4 regions of the Mesorhizobium sp. 2RAF21 genome follow, and region 2 is predicted to be linked to each of the others. Evidence: riboswitches for the same ligand, from Rfam matches in the RefSeq annotation. Region 2 holds a riboswitch; each other region holds the start of a gene.
What was found. A riboswitch is a leader RNA that binds a small molecule or an ion and turns the genes downstream of it on or off. The one in region 2 is predicted to bind cobalamin.
Positions count from the first base shown of each region.

Region 1 (4,294 bases), on a different contig from region 2:
CTGGCCAGGAGCAGGACGGCGCCGAAAACCGCGCAGGCAATGACCAGCCGCAGATGGAGCTGTCCGGCGAAACGGCGCGCCAGATGCGGGATCATCAGGCCGACAAAGCCGATGACGCCGGCGACCGAGACGAGGATGGCGGTGGAGAAGGCGGCCGCCAGGAAGGTGAAGGTCCTGAAGCGGGCGACCGGAACGCCGAGGCTTTCGGCGGTGTTCTCGCCGGCCAGGAACGCGTCGAGCCAGCGATGGTAGCGCAGCGCGAAGGCCAGGATGACGGTGGCGCCGAGAAGCGCCAGGCCGATATTGCTCCAGCGGGCGAGACCGAGCCCGCCCATGGTCCAAAACAGCACGGAATGGGCGGCGCGCTGGTCGCCGGCGAAGACCAGGTAATTGGTCAGCGCCGTGAACAGGAACGAGACGGCGAGGCCGGCGAGGATCAGCCGTTCCGGCCCCTGGCCGCGAATGCGGGCGACAAGCAAGAGCACGACGATCGCGGTGAGGATGCCGCCGGCGAAGGCGGCAAGCGGCAAGGTCCAGATGCCGAGCCGGTCGCCGAAGACGGTGATGACCGAAACCGCGCCGGCGGCCGCGCCTGACGACAGGCCGAACAGGAACGGGTCGGCCAGATCGTTGCGCGTCACCGTCTGCAACAGCGCGCCGACGACGCCGAGGCCAGCGCCGACGCAGATGGCGAGGATCGCCCTCGGCAATCTCAAGTCGACGACGATCTTCTCGACCGGCACCGAAACGGCGGCCGCGTCGAGGCCGACGGCGCGCGCAAGTGCCGCGATCACGTCTCCCAACGGAATGACCGTCGAGCCATAGGCGATCGACAGCAGCGCCAGCAGGACAATCAGTGCCGCGCCAATACCGATCGCCGCGCCGTAGGACCTCGTCACGTTCAGAAAGCCTCCGGGTGCATGGCCTTGGCGATCTTGTCGATGGCTTCGATGTTGGCCGGCCCGGGCGTCAGCTCCGCATAACGAAGGGCGACGAAGCGGTTGTTCTTGACCGCGTCCGTTTCCTTCATGGCCGGGTGGCTTTTAAGAAAATCAATCAGCTTCCGGTAGCCGGCCGCATCCTGGTAGTCGAGCAGGACCAGGAATTCCGGGTTCCTGGCGGCGACCGTCTCCCAGTCGGTGTTGCCCCAGCTGGTCTGCATGTCAGCCATGATGTTGGTGCCGCCGGCGGCCTCGATCATCGCGGTCGGAATGGCGAATTTGCCGGCGGTGAAAGGCTTGTCCTCGCCGGAATCGTAGAGGAAGACGCGCGTGCCGCTGCGGTTGCCGACCTTGGCGGTGATAGTGCCAAGCCTTTCCTTCCAGCCGGCGACCAGGGCGTTCGCCTTCTCTTCCTTGCCGAAAATCTTGCCGAGTTTCTCGACGTCGCCAAACAACAGGTCCATCGACGCCGCCGGGCGGTTCTTGTCGACGTGGATACAGCTTTCGGTGAGAAGCAGCGTCTTGATGCCGTGCGGGGCCAGCGTATCAGGCGTCACCTCGCCGCCGGGCTTCATGCCGTAATACCAGCCGGCGAAGAAGAAATCGGGCTCGACCGCGAGCAGGTTTTCCAGCGTCGGATACTTCGGCGCGAGTTCCGGGATCGCGCCCTGGGCGGCCTTGAACGCGGCATCGACCTTGTACCAGCCGGTGATGCCGGTCAGGCCGACGATCTCGGGCTGCAGCCCCAGCGCGAAGGCCATTTCAGACATGTTGAGATCGTTGATGACCGCGCGCTTGGGCGGCGCGTCGAAAGTCAGCGGAACGCCGCAATTGTCGACGGTGACCGGGAAGGCAAAAGCCGCCGATGCAAACAGCGAGAGGGCAAGACCAAGCGCAAGACGTTTCATGGGAACTCCGTTGGGATTGTTCAGCGGGAAAGGCGGATCGGAACGTCGAAGACCGTCAGTTCGCGGTCCCGTTCTTCCGGATGGGGGAACCGCAACACGTCGATCGAAAAGACCTCGCGCACCAGAGCGGGCGTCAGCGTCTCGACCGGCGAGCCGAGCGCGCGCAACCGCGCCTTGTCCATGACGGCGACATGGGTGGCAAAGGGCGCGACCAGCGGCAGGTCGTGCAAGACGGTGACGACGGCGATGCCCAGCCTGGCAACGAATTCGAGCAATTCGCCGCGCGCGCGGGGGTCGAGGTGATTGGTCGGCTCGTCGAGGAACAGCACGGTCGGCCGCTGCGCGATGGCGCGGGCAAGCTGGGCGCGCTGGCGCTCGCCGCCGGAGAGTGAGCCCATGGCGCGCGCTTGCAGCGGCAGCAGGCCGGTCTGACCAAGCGCATCGACAACGATGTCGCGCTCGTCCGCCTGGCCATGCAGGCTGGCATGCGGGATGCGACCGAGCCCGACATAGTCGAGGACGGACAGGCGTGGGTCCGGCTGGTCGGACTGGCCGACGACGGCGATCCTGCGCGCCCGCTCGGCCATCGACAGCCGGTCGAGCCGTTGGCCCTCGAGGCTGACCGTGCCCCGGCTCGGGCGCAGCATGCCGCACAGCATGCGCAAAAGCGTCGTCTTGCCGGCGCCGTTGGGGCCGATGATGGCGAGCCTTTCACCGGCTGCCAGGTCGATGCCGACTTCCTCGACGAGGCTGACGCCGGTTTCAGGCCGGTAACAAAGGCCGCGGGCCTGAAGAACCGGCCCGTTCATGGCAGAACGTCCGATGCGACGCGTGAGGTGCGTGGCGAGACCGACGCGGCCGCCGCGCGGCATACGCGTTTGCGTCGAAGAGCAGCAATACCTTCCACCGATCTCTCTTTCGATCAGGCGCGGAAGGATGGCCGGGATGACGGCAGACGCCGCCCTCTAAGCTTCCTCCCGGCACACCCCGTCCGGTCAACTCGTTGCGATGGCAGGTCTCCTGGCTCGCGGGTCTCGGCTCGGTCCTGCCTTCCCGGCCTGTCGGCCAGTGGCGTATTTCGGACTTTGCTACCGCTTACAGTTGCGGGGGCAGCCATGGCCTCGGCCCGAAGAGCCTCACCATGTTCCCTTTTCACCCCGGACCTTTCGATTCGGGGAACCATCGTCGGGCACCCTATTGGGGCGGCCGCCGCGTGGCAATGGCCATTCATGCTCGCCCGCGGAGCCGGCGGCGGGCCGATCGCCGGGCGGCGTATAACGAACGCGCGGGCGGTGGCAGTCGCAGTCGATATGGCTCCGGGCGGTGAACAGTTTGCGCAGCGAAGCGATGATCATGCCGCCTGCCCTTCCCAGTTCGGGAACGGATCGGACATGTCGCGCCACAGCTCCGGCGCGAAGACCGGACAATCGACGAGGCAGGCATCGAGCTCGGCCCGGATATGGACCTCGTTCATGGGATTGCAGCCGATGAAGACCAGTTCCTGGCGGCGGTCGCCCCACATTGGATCGAGATAGGGCAGCATGGCGTCCCGCCATTCATTGCTGTCGGGCCAGCGGTTGCGGGGAACTGCGGCCCACCACAGGCCGCGCCTGCCGGTTTTGACCAGCGCGCCGGCCTGGCTCAGTTCGCCGACATGGCTTGGCCGCGTCGCCAGCCAGAAAAAACCCTTGGCGCGCACCACGCCCGGCCACGGCCGGCTGACGAATGCCTTCAGCTTCATTGGATCGAAGGGGCGGCGCTCGCGATAGACAAAGGAGCGGATGCCGTATTCCTCGGTCTCGGGCATGTGGTCCTTGAAGCCGTTCAGCTCCTTGAACCAGAGCGGGTGCTGTTCGGCGCGTTCGAAATCGAAGCGGCCGGTGTCGAGCACCTTGCCGAGCGGGACGCGGCCGAAATCCGCCTCGATCAGTTCGGCCTCGGGGTTGAGCGCACGGACGATCTTGCGCGCCAGTTCGCGATCGGGCGCGGCGCAGGCCGAGACCTTGTTGAGCACGACGACATCGGCGAATTCGATCTGCTCGACCAGCAGATCGACCAGAGCGCGCTCGTCGGATGCGCCGAGCGAAGCGCCGCGATCGCGCAGGAAGTCGGCGGAGGAATAGTCTCGCAACAGGTTTGCCGCGTCGACCACGGTGACCATGGTGTCGAGGCGGCAGACGTCGGACAGGCTGGCGCCCGTCTCGTCGCGGAATTCGAAGGTGGAGGCGACGGGCAGCGGCTCCGAAACGCCAGTGGATTCGATCAGCAGATAGTCGAACCGCCCCTGCTCGGCGAGCTGGCGCACCTCCTTCAACAGATCGTCGCGCAGCGTGCAGCAGATGCAACCATTGGTCATCTCAACCAGCTGCTCGTTGGTGCGCGACAGGTTGGCGCCGCCGTCGCGGACGAGCGCGGCATCGATGTTGACCTCGCTCATGTCGTTGA
Region 1 is NZ_JBFRGM010000012.1:16,628-20,921, forward strand. It holds gene AB4136_RS20010 (FecCD family ABC transporter permease) at 1-899, opposite strand, end outside; gene AB4136_RS20015 (ABC transporter substrate-binding protein) at 902-1,849, opposite strand; gene AB4136_RS20020 (ABC transporter ATP-binding protein) at 1,870-2,658, opposite strand; cobalamin riboswitch at 2,843-3,048, opposite strand; gene zigA (zinc metallochaperone GTPase ZigA) at 3,201-4,294, opposite strand, start outside.
Region 1: linked by a shared signal. The riboswitch ahead of AB4136_RS20020 (ABC transporter ATP-binding protein) and the one ahead of AB4136_RS08340 (CbtB domain-containing protein) in region 2 are both predicted to bind cobalamin.

Region 2 (4,294 bases):
TAATCGTAGCGCAGCGCGATGTTCAATTCGTCCAGCACCAAGAGGCTGATCGACGGGTCGACCATCAGTTCCTCGACCTTGACCCAGGCGGCTTGCGCCGCCGCGACGTCGCGCTTCAGGTCCTGCGTTTCCCAGGTAAAACCCTCGCCCATCGAATGCCACACGACGCGCTCGCCGAAAGCCGCGAAGGCCTCGCGCTCGCCGGTGTGCCATTTGCCCTTGATGAACTGCACAACGCCGACGCGCCGGCCGTAACCCAGCATGCGCAGCGCCAGGCCGAAGGCGGCGGTGGTCTTGCCCTTGCCGGGCCCCGTGTTGACGATCAGCAGGCCTTTTTCGATTGTCTTTGCCGCCACCTCGGCGTCCTGCACGGCCTTGCGCTTGGCCATCTTGGCGCGATGGCGCTCGGCTTCCGCCTCGTCGATCCCGGTCATGTCATTTCACCTTGAGCGGCAGGCCGGCAACCGTCAGCACCACTTCACTGGCGACCGAGGCGACCTGCTGGTTGAGACGCCCGGCGGCGTCGCGAAAACGGCGGGCCAGCGCATTGTCGGGCACGATGCCCAGGCCCACCTCGTTGGAAACCACGAACCATGGGCCGCGCGGTTTGGCGAGCGTGGCGACAAGGCGCGCGCATTCGGCCTCGACATCGTGTTCGGCCAGCATGTGGTTGGTGAGCCAGAGCGTCAGGCAATCGACCAGCACCGGCCGCCCCGACGGCAAACTCGTGAGCGCGCCGACAAGGTCGAGCGGCGCATCGAGCGTTTCCCACCCTTCGCCACGGCGGGCGCGGTGATGGGCGATGCGCTCGCGCATCTCCTCGTCATAGGCTTGTGCGGTGGCAATGTAGGTCCACGGCGCCGGCAGCGCTGTAATGAGTTTTTCGGCATGCGCGCTCTTGCCCGAGCGCGCACCGCCGATGATGAAGCAAACGCTTTGCCGATCAGGCAAAGCTGTCGCGAAGGTTCGACGCCTGCCCGGTGAAGCGACCGCGCACGATGCCGACGACGGCGCCGAGCACCAGCCAGAACACCAGATTGGTGATGGTGACCGCCACCACGAACTGGTGGTGCAGGCCTTCCGGGATCGGCGTGTCGTAGCTTGCCGGCTGCGGCGCGCCGACGATGTGCGGCGCGACGATCAGCGCGACCGCCAGGATCGTCAGCGGCAGCGAGCGGCGGAAGGCGATCAGCGCCAGGCCGATCGCCGTTGCCACCACCGTTGCCACCCACCAGATCTGCCGGGGCAGAAGGTCGGCGGCGGGCATGGCCGGCAGTTCCGGCGGCAGGCCGAGGCCCGGCGCCAGCGTGAAGACGGCAAAGCCGGCCAGACCCCAGAACACGCCCTGGCGCCAGTTGCCGATGCCGCCGGCGAATTCCGAGAAGGCGACAAGGATCAGCGCGAAGCCGATGCCGGTGACGATATTGGAGACCACGTTGAAGGAGAAGCGCTCGGCGCCATCGGCGGGCGCCCAGCCTTCCTCTTCGGCCGGAGCGGCGGCGGCCGGGGCCGGCGTGCTCATGGCGGTGGTGGCCGCGCCGGCATCAGCCGCGGGAGCAGCCGGCGCCGGATGCTCGTGACCGCCGCCGGCCTGTTCATAGACCTCGGCCTTCAGGATCAGCGGAACGGTGGCATAGGCCTGCAGGCAGGCGAGCACGATGCCGGCCAATAGCCCAGCGATCGCCGCGACGAACACGACGTTGCGAAAAACAGACATGGTGGGTTCCCCCTGGTTAGTGGCAGGGGAACGCCATCGAGTGGCGTGCATCGTGGGCGGCGTTGTGCACGGCCTCGATATGCGAGAAGCCAGTGAAGCCGACGATGAAAATGCCGAGCAGGCCGGCCAGCGCCAGTTGCAGGAAGCGCGACTGCGAGGAGGTCGAGGCGCCGAGGGAAATGGTTGCGGTATTCATGGTCTGTCCTTTCGCCCTCCACCCGAGGGCATTGCCATCATTGCTGTCGCCGGCAGGTCTCCTGGCTTGCGGATCTGCGCCCTTCTCCACCTTCCCGAGGCGAACCTCAGTGGCATTGGAGAGGACTACCGCTCACAGTTGCGGGGGCAGCCACGGTTTCGGACGGACATTTTCTTCCCTCCCCACCGTATTCCCTCTTGGTCCCGAAGGGACCGACGACATCGTGGACTATAGGGAGAATTGCGCCGCCCGGCAAACCAAATTCCGCCATCGGTGGATGCAGAAGCGTCATCGTGCGGACCGGGCGCCATCCCTTCTCCCCTTGCGGGAGAAGGAAAGGCGCTCGCTACATCGACTTCGGCAGGTAGCGCCAGGTGACAAGGCCGCAGACGGCGGCGAGGCAGCCAAGCGTGGCGAAGACCGAGCCCAGCCCGAAAAAGGCCAGCACCACGGAATAGACCAGCGGCGGCGTCAGCTCCGAAAAGTCGAGATAGGTGCGGTAGACGGCCGCCATCTGCGGACGCTCATAGGTGCGCACCGAGCGCATGAAGGCGGTGGAACCGATGGCATCCAATGCGATGGTGAACAGGGCGCCGACCAGCAACAGGCCGGCAGTGGCGAGCGGCACGAGTTCGCCGATGGCGCCGGCCAGCCAAAGCGATATCGCCATCCCGGCAAAGGCGAGCGTCATCACGTTGCGGGCGCCGTAGCGTTTGCCCGCCCTGCCCCAGAAGATCGCCAGGAACAGCATCGCGTTGCCGGCCGAAACCAGCAGACCGCCAGCCAGCTTGCCCTGGCCGGTGATGACCATGAACAAGGGACCGTAGACGAAGAAGGTGGTCCAGTAGCAGGAGCGGCCGAAGGCGATCAGCCAGGCGAGCCTCAGCCGGGGCTGGCGCACGAAGCGGCCGATATTGGCGAGCGGATTGATGGGTCGGCTCTTGCCCGGCACGATCATCGGGTTGTCGCCCAGCCGGTAGTACCAGAACAGCGCCAGCAGGCAGAGCGCGAACACCGCGACCGCGCCATGCGCGGCATAGATGCCGTAATGCGTGTAGAGGAAAATGCCGAGCGTCGGACCGGTGGTCCAGGCGATCATCGACCACGCCATGCGCAGCGACTCGGCCTGCATCAGGTCCGCCTTGCGGATATGATCCATGATGTAGAGGTTGAGCGTGATCGACAGCGCGCTCGCCCCCATCACCCGGCACAGCATGCCGAAGATCTGCCCCGGCAAGGAATGGGTGACGAAAAACAGCGAGCCGATGGCGAGCAAAAGCGCGCCGGCGGTGTAGACCCAGCGGCGCGCGAAGCGGTGGATCAGCATCGGCATGAACAGCGTCGCCGACAGGCCGAGCAACGAGACGATGGTGTAGAGGATCGACACCGTCTGCTCGTTCTTCAGGATCTCGTAGGCCTGGATGGGAATGACCGAGGCGATCGTCGCCCGGGCGCAGGATTCGATCGAATAGAGCGAAGCGAAGGTGCGCGCATCCGCCGGCGGTACGGCCGGTAGCCAGATGGGATGGCGGACATGCGTGGACATGAATTCTCGAATTCGCGACTCGTGAAGGAAATCTGCGTCGGCGACGCTCAGGCCAGTAGCAGGAAACCGACGCACTCGTGCCCGATTGCGAAGCCGGCCAACGGGTTTGCGCGATTTGGCACAATGAGGTCTTGCACCGCCTCGTTCCTTGCAGCCCACTCACCCGTCTCGGCGCTGCGCCGAGCCACCTTCTCCCGCGAGGAGGAGAAGGGAAAGCCCTCGCCTCGCCATTCTTGTTTCACCCGCATCCATGCTAGGCATGGCCCAGTCGCAATTTCAGAATCCCGCCGCATGAGCCTCGAAACCTCGACCTCCCCCTCCCGTCGCATTCCGCTGATCGACGTCCTGCGCGGCGTGGCCTTGCTGGCGATGGCCAGCTACCACTTCACCTGGGATCTCGAATTCTTCGGCTATGCGAGCCTTGGGCTGACCGCGCACGGCCCGTGGAAGATCTATGCGCGCTGCATCGCCTCGACCTTCCTGTTCCTGGTCGGCGTATCGCTGCTTCTCGCGCATGGCCAGCGCATCCGCTGGCCGGGTTTCTGGAAGCGGCTGGCCATGGTGGCGGCGGCGGCGGCCGCGATCACGCTGGTGACCTATTTCGCCACGCCGGGAAGCTTCATCTTCTTCGGCATCCTGCATCAGATCGCGCTCGCCAGCCTGCTCGGCCTTCTCTTCCTGCGCCTGCCGGCGCTGGTGACGCTGGCGGCGGCGGCGCTGGCGATCGCCGCCCCCTTCTATCTGCGCTCGCCCGTCTTCGACCATCCGGCGCTGTTGTGGGTCGGGCTGTCCACGGCCGATCCGCGCTCGAACGACTATGTGCCGCTGTTTCCCT
Region 2 is NZ_JBFRGM010000004.1:189,249-193,542, reverse strand. It holds gene cobO (cob(I)yrinic acid a,c-diamide adenosyltransferase) at 1-434, opposite strand, end outside; gene cobU (bifunctional adenosylcobinamide kinase/adenosylcobinamide-phosphate guanylyltransferase) at 436-951, opposite strand; gene AB4136_RS08345 (CbtA family protein) at 944-1,717, opposite strand; gene AB4136_RS08340 (CbtB domain-containing protein) at 1,734-1,913, opposite strand; cobalamin riboswitch at 1,948-2,145, opposite strand; gene AB4136_RS08335 (MFS transporter) at 2,260-3,459, opposite strand; gene AB4136_RS08330 (DUF1624 domain-containing protein) at 3,751-4,294, shown strand, end outside.

Region 3 (4,294 bases), on a different contig from region 2:
CGGCGATCTCCCGCATACCGTCGGCAAAAAGGGAGGTGTCGCCACGAAAGCGGTTCACGATGAAGCCGCGGATCATAGCGGCGTCTGCGGGATCGACGACGTGCTTCGTGCCGACGAGGCTGGCGATGACACCGCCACGATCGATGTCCCCGACTAGCTCGACGGGGACATTGCCGGCGCGTGCAAAGCCCATGTTGGCAATGTCGTTTGCCCGCAGGTTGATCTCGGATGCGCTGCCCGCTCCCTCCACCAGCACGAGGTCGGCCTGCGCCTTCAGCAGCGTGAAACTCTCCATAACCCGCGGCAGGAGAGAGGCCTTGATGCCTTGGTACTCGCGCGCATTCGCGTTGGCTACGACCTGGCCCTGGACGACGATCTGGGCGCCGACTTTGCTCTGCGGCTTGAGAAGAACGGGATTCATATGCACGCTTGTCGTCACGCGCGCGGCGTGGGCCTGCAGCGCCTGCGCCCGACCGATCTCGCCGCCATCGGCGGTCACGGCGGCATTGTTGGACATGTTCTGCGGTTTGAAGGGACGCACGAGCAGTCCGCGATTGGTATAGGCGCGCGCTAGCCCGGCAACGACTAGCGACTTGCCTACGTCCGAACCGGTGCCCTGGAACATCAGCGCACGTGACATCGCTAGAACTCGATGCCCCGCTGGGCTTTGACCCCTGCAGCGACGATCCGCGCCTCCATCTCGACGGTCCTCTTCCCGCTTACCTCCACATCCTGGATAGACTTGAGCTTCGTCATCTTGGCGCGGTGGCGTTCCTCATCCTTGGGATCGATATCGCTCATCTCACTTCACCTTAAGCGACAGCCCCGCCACCATCAGCAACACCGTGTCGGCAATTGCCGCAACCTGCTGGTTGAGCCGGCCGGCGGCATCACGGAACCGCTGGGCGAGCGCATTGTCCGGGACGATACCCTGGCCGACCTCGTTGGACACCACGAACCACGGCCCGCGCGGCCGCGACAGAACATCGGCTAGCCGCCGGCATTCGGCGTCAAGATCATGTTCAGCCAGCATGTGGTTGGTCAGCCACAGCGTCAGGCAGTCGACCAGCACCGGCTGTCCATCGGCCAGAGCCTCGAGCGCGCCGGCAAGGTCGAGCGGCGCATCGACGGTCCCCCAGCCTTCGCCACGCCGCGAGCGGTGCAGCGCGATGCGCTCGCGCATCTCCTGGTCATAGCCTTCAGCGGTGGCGATATAGGTCCACGGAGACGGATAGGCCGTCACCAGTTTTTCGGCATGCGCGCTCTTTCCGGAGCGCGCACCGCCGATGATGAAGGTCAATCCTTTGCGATCAGGCAAAGCTGTCGCGCAGGCTGGTCGCCGTGCCGGTGAAGCGTCCGCGCACCACGCCGACGATGGCGCCAATCACCAGCCAGAACACCAGATTGGTCACCGTCACCGCCACCACGAACTGGTGATGCAGATCTTCGGGGATCGGCGTCTCGAAGCTGTCGGGCTGCGGCGCGCCGACAATATGCGGCGCCACGATCAAGGCCACGGCAAGAATCGCCAGCGGCAGCGATTTGCGGAAGGCGATCAGCCCAAGACCGGCCGCGGTTGCCGCCACCGTTGCCCACCACCAGATCTGGCGCTGGGTGAGATCGGCCGCCGGCATCGCCGGCAGTTCCGGCGGCAGGCCGAGACCAGGCGCCAGCGTGAACACGGCAAAACCGGCCAGCCCCCAGAACACGCCCTGGCGCCAATTGCCGATGCCGCCTGCGAATTCGGAAACCGCGACCAGCACCAGCGCGAAGCCGATGCCGGTGACGATGTTGGCCAGCACGCTGAAGGCGAAGCGCTCGAAGCCGTCGGCCGGCGCCCAGCCTTCGTCCTCAGCCGGAGCGACCGCTTCGGTCGGCGCCGGTGCGACGCTGCTCATGGCATTGGTGTCCGTAGCGTTGGCCGCTGGCGCTGCCGCGGCATGCTCATGGCCGCCACCGGCCTGCTCGTAGACCTCCGCCTTCAGGATGAGCGGCACGGTGGCAAAGGCCTGCATGCAGTCGAGAACGACGCCGGCCACGAGCCCCGCGATCGCCGCGATGAACACGACGCTGCGAAACAGATTCATGATGTCAGGTCCTCGTCAGTGGCAGGGAAACGCCATCGAATGGCGATAGTCATGTCCGGCATTGTGAACGGCTTCCACGTGAGAGAAGCCGACGAAACCGATGAGGAAGAGGCCGAGCAGACCCGCCGAGGCGAACTGAAGATGACGCGCCTGTACTGAGACGGAAGCACCGAGAGTTGAAGTTGCCATGTTTAATCCTTTCGCCCTCCACCCGAGGACTCGATTGCAGTTGCGTCAACGGCAGGTATCCTGGCTCGCGGGTCAAGGCTCTGCTCCACCTTCCCGGGACCTTCGCCCCAGTGGCATGTCGGAGAAAGCTCGCCGCTTACAGTTGCGGGGGCAGCCGCGGAATTGGATCTCGCGATCCTCACCACATTCCCTATCGCGTCCCTAACATGGAACCGCCAACGCCACCACAATAGATGAAATCATGGATGCGGCAAACATAATCTTCGCTGCGTTGATGTACAGTTGACATCGAGGAGCGCCGTGCACTAAATGCCTGTCGACGGTCCATCCGCCCTAAAGCGGAAGGCTAAGAGGGAATGCGGCAAGCCTGCCTTTAGGTTCATCCGCAGCTGTCCCCGCAACTGTAGCCGGAGAGTTTCGCGCAATTCGCCACTGGAGGTGTCCGGGAAGGCAGCGCGAGACGATGATCCGGGAGCCAGGAGACCTGCCGTCGGCAATTTATTCCGACCGCCCAGCGGGTGCCCTGGGCAAGGAGCAGGACTTTGAAGATCGGTCTTCCGACGCCATGGACGCGTCCGCCGTCTGGCGAGCGACATGAACGTTGTCGTGTGCAATTCATGCCGTCATCCCGACGCTCCGCGTCCGAGACGCAGCTTATGACCGACGCAATGCGTTCTGATCGGCTCCCGCCCCGATACATCGCCCAACAAAGCAGAAATTTCGAGCGACCGGCAGGATGAGCGCCCCCGGTTCCGATTACATCCGCGATGGCGACGCCATCTACAATAAATCCTTCGCGATCATTCGCGCGGAAGCCGACCTGTCGCGCTTCTCGGACGCCGAGGCAGATGTCGCGGTGCGCATGATCCATGCCTGTGGCGTGGTCGATGCAGCACGCCATTTCGAATTCTCGCCGACATTCGTGGAAACAGCGCGGTCCGCATTGAAATCCGGCGCGCCAATCTTCTGTGATGCCGAAATGGTCGCCCACGGCGTGACGCGGGCGCGCCTGCCGGCCGCCAATGAGGTCATCTGTACACTGCGAGATTCGCGCACGCCTGACCTCGCCAGGACGCTCCACAATACGCGATCCGCCACCGCGCTGGAACTCTGGCGTGATCGCCTCGAAGGCTCGGTCGTCGCCATCGGCAATGCGCCAACGGCGCTATTCTATCTGCTCGACATGATCGCGGGCGGTGCGCCGAGGCCGGCAGCCATCATAGGCATGCCAGTCGGCTTCGTTGGTGCTGCCGAATCCAAGGACGCCCTGGCGGACGGCGGCTCCGGCATGCCTTTCGCTATTGTTCGTGGGCGAATGGGCGGCAGCGCAATGACGGCGGCAACGGTCAATGCGCTGGCGAGGGCTGGGCTGTGAGCGGGCAGCTGACCGGCGTCGGCACCGGGCCGGGCGATCCCGAGCTGCTCACGCTCAAGGCAATACGTGCACTAGCTGAAGCCGACGTTGTGGCGCATTTCGCAAAACGCGGCAACGACAGCAATTCACGTCGCATCGTGGTGGCGCATCTCAAGCCCGGCGTCATCGAACTGCCACTGCTCTATCCGGTGACCACCGAGATCGACAAGGCGCATGACGACTACCGCTCGGCCATCACCGATTTTTACGAGCGCTCCGCGCAGGAGGTCGCGGACCATCTCAGCGCAGGCCGCAACGTCGCCGTGTTGAGCGAAGGCGATCCGCTCTTCTACGGCTCCTACATGCATCTTCATGTTCGCCTGGCGCATCTCTACCCGACGGAAGTCGTTCCCGGCATCACGGCCATGTCGGGATGCTGGTCGGAGGCCGGCGTCCCGATCGTGCAGGGCGACGACATCCTGACCGTCCTGCCGGGCACCCTGTCAGAAACCGATCTCGCGCGGCGCCTGCGGCACATCGACGCTGCCGTGATCATGAAGATCGGCCGCAATCTGGGGAAAATCCGCCGCGCCCTGCAGGCCGCAGGCAAGCTCGACCGGGCGATTTATGTCGAGCGTGGCACGATGGAGAACAAGACCAATGT
Region 3 is NZ_JBFRGM010000009.1:252,484-256,777, forward strand. It holds gene AB4136_RS16855 (cobyric acid synthase) at 1-640, opposite strand, end outside; gene AB4136_RS16860 (hypothetical protein) at 643-801, opposite strand; gene cobU (bifunctional adenosylcobinamide kinase/adenosylcobinamide-phosphate guanylyltransferase) at 803-1,318, opposite strand; gene AB4136_RS16870 (CbtA family protein) at 1,311-2,087, opposite strand; gene AB4136_RS16875 (CbtB domain-containing protein) at 2,103-2,276, opposite strand; cobalamin riboswitch at 2,310-2,508, opposite strand; cobalamin riboswitch at 2,580-2,782, shown strand; gene AB4136_RS16880 (precorrin-8X methylmutase) at 3,013-3,651, shown strand; gene AB4136_RS16885 (precorrin-2 C(20)-methyltransferase) at 3,648-4,294, shown strand, end outside.
Region 3: linked by a shared signal. The riboswitch ahead of AB4136_RS16875 (CbtB domain-containing protein) and the one ahead of AB4136_RS08340 (CbtB domain-containing protein) in region 2 are both predicted to bind cobalamin.

Region 4 (4,294 bases), on a different contig from region 2:
CGACGCGCCGGCCGATATCCCAAGAAGGTATGGGTCGGCGAGCGCATTGCGCAGCAGCGACTGAAGCACCATGCCGGAGATCGCCAGCCCGGAGCCGCAGCAGGCGGCAACGATCGCGCGCGGCAGCCGGTAGTTCCAGATGATGCCTAGGTCGATCGGATCGACGACATAGGTCGCGCCAAACATCTGGTTGGCCAGGACCTGCAGGACCGTCGAGACGGGGATCGGCGTTTCTCCAATGCAGGTGCCGGCAAGTACCGCCGCCAGAAGCGCGACGATGACCAGCGCCCCCCGGCGAAGCCGGGAGGCGTATACTGCTTGCGTATGGGAAAGGCTCAATTCGGGCCTACTTGGCCAGCCCGAAATCCTTCAGAGCACTGGACAGGACTTCGATGCCGTTGATGGTGCGGATAGTCGCATCCATGGCGTGCGCGTCCATGACGACGATGCGGTTGTTTTTCACCGCATCCATCTGGCTGGCGACCGGGTCGGACTTGAGGAATTCGAGCTTCTTTTCGACATCGTCGGCGGGGAAGCGGCGACGGTCCATCTTGGCGACGACGGTCATGGTCGGGTTCGCCTTGGCGATCGTCTCCCAACCCACGACCGGCCATTCCTCGTCGGACTCGATGATGTTCTTGATGCCGAGCTGTTCCATGATGTAGCCGGGCCCACCCTTGCGGCCAGCTACATAGGGGTCGATGTCCATCTCGGCGCTGGAGAACCAGAACACGGCCGATACGTCATCGAGGTTAAGAGCCTTCGCGTCGGCGACCGCCTTTGCCTCGCGCTCGGTGAGGCTGGCCACGACTTCCGCACCCTTTTCCTGGACATCGAATATTTGAGCGAGTTCACGCACGCCCTGGTGGATCGTCGCCGTCGAGAACAGGGTGCTTCGCGTGCCGTCGACACCAACCGTGTTGTCCTTGCCCACGCAGTCGGCGGGCATGATGTAGGTCGGGATCTTGATGTCGTGGAACTGCTGGCGCGTCGCAACGATGCCCTGCGGACCGATATGCCATTCGAACTGGATGACGACAAGTTCCGGTCTCTTATTGACGACGGCCTCGAAGCTCGGATCATTGTCGGCCAACCGCTCGACCCTGTCGTTGATCTCCTGAACTCCGGCAAAACTTCGTTGAACCACACCGACGTGCCCTTAACCTTGTCGCCGAGGCCCAGCAAATAGAGGACTTCGGTCGCCGCCTGGCCGACCGTCACGGCAGAACCAGGCGCCTTCTCGAACGTCAGAGTCTCGCCGCAGTTCTGCAGCGTCAGAGGATATTTGATTGGTTCTGCCGATGCGGCGGCGGTCAGAAACGTGAAGCTAGCGGCGGCGAATGCCAGGCGTGCGAGGGTCATGACTACGATATCTCCGATCGGTGTTGGACTCGAGCCGGAAAATGCGGGTCAGGACGGCAATGATCGTCATCACGTCGCAACAGACGAGATGCGGCTGCACTCCAGGTGTGGCTAGCGTCATCGACAACCTCCCCGGACAACCCCGCCCGGCGCGTTCAGTTACAGTTGTCGGTAGGTCTCCTGACTTACGGGTCATTGTCCGTCTCGGCCTTCCCGGGGGCTAATCCCAGTGGCATGATCGAGATGGACTTACCGCCTACAGTTGCGGGGGCAGTTTCGGTTCGCGGACAAGGCCGCGGCGAATTCCCTGTTATTTCCTTACGGAAACCGACACTCGTTCCTAGCGGAATGCACCACATGCATCAAGTAGCCGCATCGCCTTTTGCTTGAGAGGCTCCATGCAGCGCCGCGATGATCGCGTCGAGGCCGTCGGTCAGCGCGGCAGGGCCTGGCTGCAGAATCAGCGGCGACTTGATCTCGAAAATGCGGTTGTTGCTGACCGCCGGAATGGCGCTCCAGCCGGGCCTAGTCCTGATCTTGTCGGGCACGACTTTCTTGCCGCACCAGGATGCGAGGATGACATCTGGCGCTGCCGCCACGACGTCTTCCGGGGAAACGATGCGGTCCTTGGCAGCCTTCGCTCCGGCCTTGTCCGGGAAGACATCGTCGCCGCCGGCAATGCAGATCAGCTCAGAAACCCAGCCAATCCCGCTGATCATCGGATCGTCCCATTCCTCGAAATACACCTTCGGACGCGGAGCGCCACGAACGGAAGCAGCTATGTCTCGGAGCCGCGCTTCGTAGTTCTTCGCCAACCGCTCGGCCTTGTCGGCGGCTCCGACCAGGGCACCCACGGTGCGGATCATGGCGAGGATGCCGGCAATGTCCCGCTGATTGAAGGCATGCACCGTCACGCCTTCGCGGATCAGGTTCATGACGATCTCGGCCTGGAGGTCGGAGAAGGTGAAAACCAGATCCGGATCGAGGGCCAGGATCTTCGGGATGTCGGCCGAGGTGAATGCGGAGACACGAGGTTTCTCGCGGCGCACCTGCGGCGGGCGCACCGCATAGCCGGACACGCCGACGATGCGGTCCTGTTCGCCGAGAAGATAAAGTGTCTCGACAGTTTCCTCGGTGAGGCAGACGATTCGTTCAAGCGGATAGCGTCCGGCCATCGACGTCAGGCATAGCCGGTGGCGCGGTCACGAGCGTCTGCTGCCAGCAAACCTATCGCGACCGCAAGCCGGTGGAAGATAAGAAGTCCAGCGAGCGCCAGCAGATTGGTCCAGAGGATCTGCGCGATCACCGCGAAAGAGAAGGCTTCATCGCCGGACGGCAGCAGCGCGGTCGCAAAGAACAATACAGCTTCGTAGACAAGGAACGCCGAGGCGAATCCTCCTGCCAGCGCGAAGAGGCCGGAGGCGATCCAGCGCCGAATCAGCATCACCGCGCCCACGGCCAGCGAGGCAGCGAGGCCGATGGCGGCGCCCCAGGCAAAGCTATCCCATGTCCGCGGATAATCGAGCAGAAGGTATCCGGTCGATTGGTTCACGAGCCAGGCCACGGTGGTCAGCGTCAGAGCAAGGCGCACAGACATACGAGTCCCCGCGATTGTCGCAATGGCCGCAAATGGCGTGGCGCACGCCAGCGCCAGACTGAACAACGCGCTGCCGGTCGCAACCAGGGCGATCCACATCACATTTCCTGCATTTGGCGTGCCGTTCTGTCGAGGCTTCATGGCTGCTGTCTCCGACGGAATTCTTACACCATCACCGGACAGATCGCGAGCCGATCCAGTTTGCGGCCGTCACCGGCAGTGCATTTCGAGGAGCTAGCGCGCCTGCAAGGCACGACGCTGGCGATAGGGCCGCAACAAGTTCATCTCGAGGGCCGCCGCGGTGACCGCCACCAACGTGACGATGATAAGGACAAGTTTCGAATTCGCTCCCATGGCGCCCTCGATCAGAAAGGCATGCGCGGCCGCGGTCCCCACGATGACGATGGCGAGTATGCTGTGGATCAGTCGCCATGGTCCGTATGAAAGCTTCAAGACTTGCCGCGCCGTCGCGAGCACTGCCGTCAGGCCGATACACCACATGGAGATCACGCCGTAGACGGAAAAGGGGGTGGGCGCGACCAGAAGCAGCGCGTCCAGCATGTCGACAGGGCTGGCCACCTCCTCCCGGCAGCGGGCTTTTTTCTTTCCAGGTTCGTATTGGGCCGATGCGGGGCCGCCGGACCGAAATCGGGGCTCTCGCTACTGACCAAAGTTTGAATAGAAATTCTGGTCAGCCAGCCATTCAAGCTTGCTGCTGACCAATTTTTATATATAATCTTCGGACAGAACGGTAGCTCGATGCCAGATCCTACGTCCGACACCCTTGACCGGATCCACGACCGAATTGCCAAGGCCGCGCCTGCGGGGGTGTGGTCGCGCGCCGATTTTCTCGACATCGGAACGCCATACGCGGTCGAGAAAGCGCTGCAGAGACTGACCCGCCGGAAGGACATTCGCCGACCCTGTCGCGGACTCTACGACAAGCCGGGCATCAGCAAGCTGACCGGGAAGATGGTGTTCCCCCCGCGCGCCTCGTTCATCGACGCGATTGCGCGGCGCGACAAGTTGCGGGTGCTGGTCGACGGCATGACAGCGGCAAACGACCTCGGCCTGACCACGGCCGTCCCGGCCCGGTCGACGATCTATGCCGACACCTATCCCCGGAAGATCGAGATCGAGGCGAGCGCCGGCGATCCGAACGCGACGCAGCCGGTCATCTACAAGCTCGACTTCAAGCGCATATCAGCCAAGACGGCGTTTTGGGCGGGGCGTCCGGCCATGCGCGTGATCCAGGCGCTGACGTGGTTTCGTGATGAGCGATCGAGTCTCGACGCGACCGTGAACGGCATCGTCCGGCATCTATCTCGGGATCCG
Region 4 is NZ_JBFRGM010000009.1:86,769-91,062, forward strand. It holds partial or broken gene AB4136_RS16040 (FecCD family ABC transporter permease) at 1-339, opposite strand, end outside; partial or broken gene AB4136_RS16045 (ABC transporter substrate-binding protein) at 347-1,362, opposite strand; cobalamin riboswitch at 1,516-1,709, opposite strand; gene AB4136_RS16050 (cobalamin-binding protein) at 1,725-2,537, opposite strand; gene AB4136_RS16055 (hypothetical protein) at 2,543-3,100, opposite strand; gene AB4136_RS16060 (hypothetical protein) at 3,194-3,538, opposite strand; gene AB4136_RS16065 (DUF6088 family protein) at 3,719-4,294, shown strand, end outside.
Region 4: linked by a shared signal. The riboswitch ahead of AB4136_RS16045 (ABC transporter substrate-binding protein) and the one ahead of AB4136_RS08340 (CbtB domain-containing protein) in region 2 are both predicted to bind cobalamin.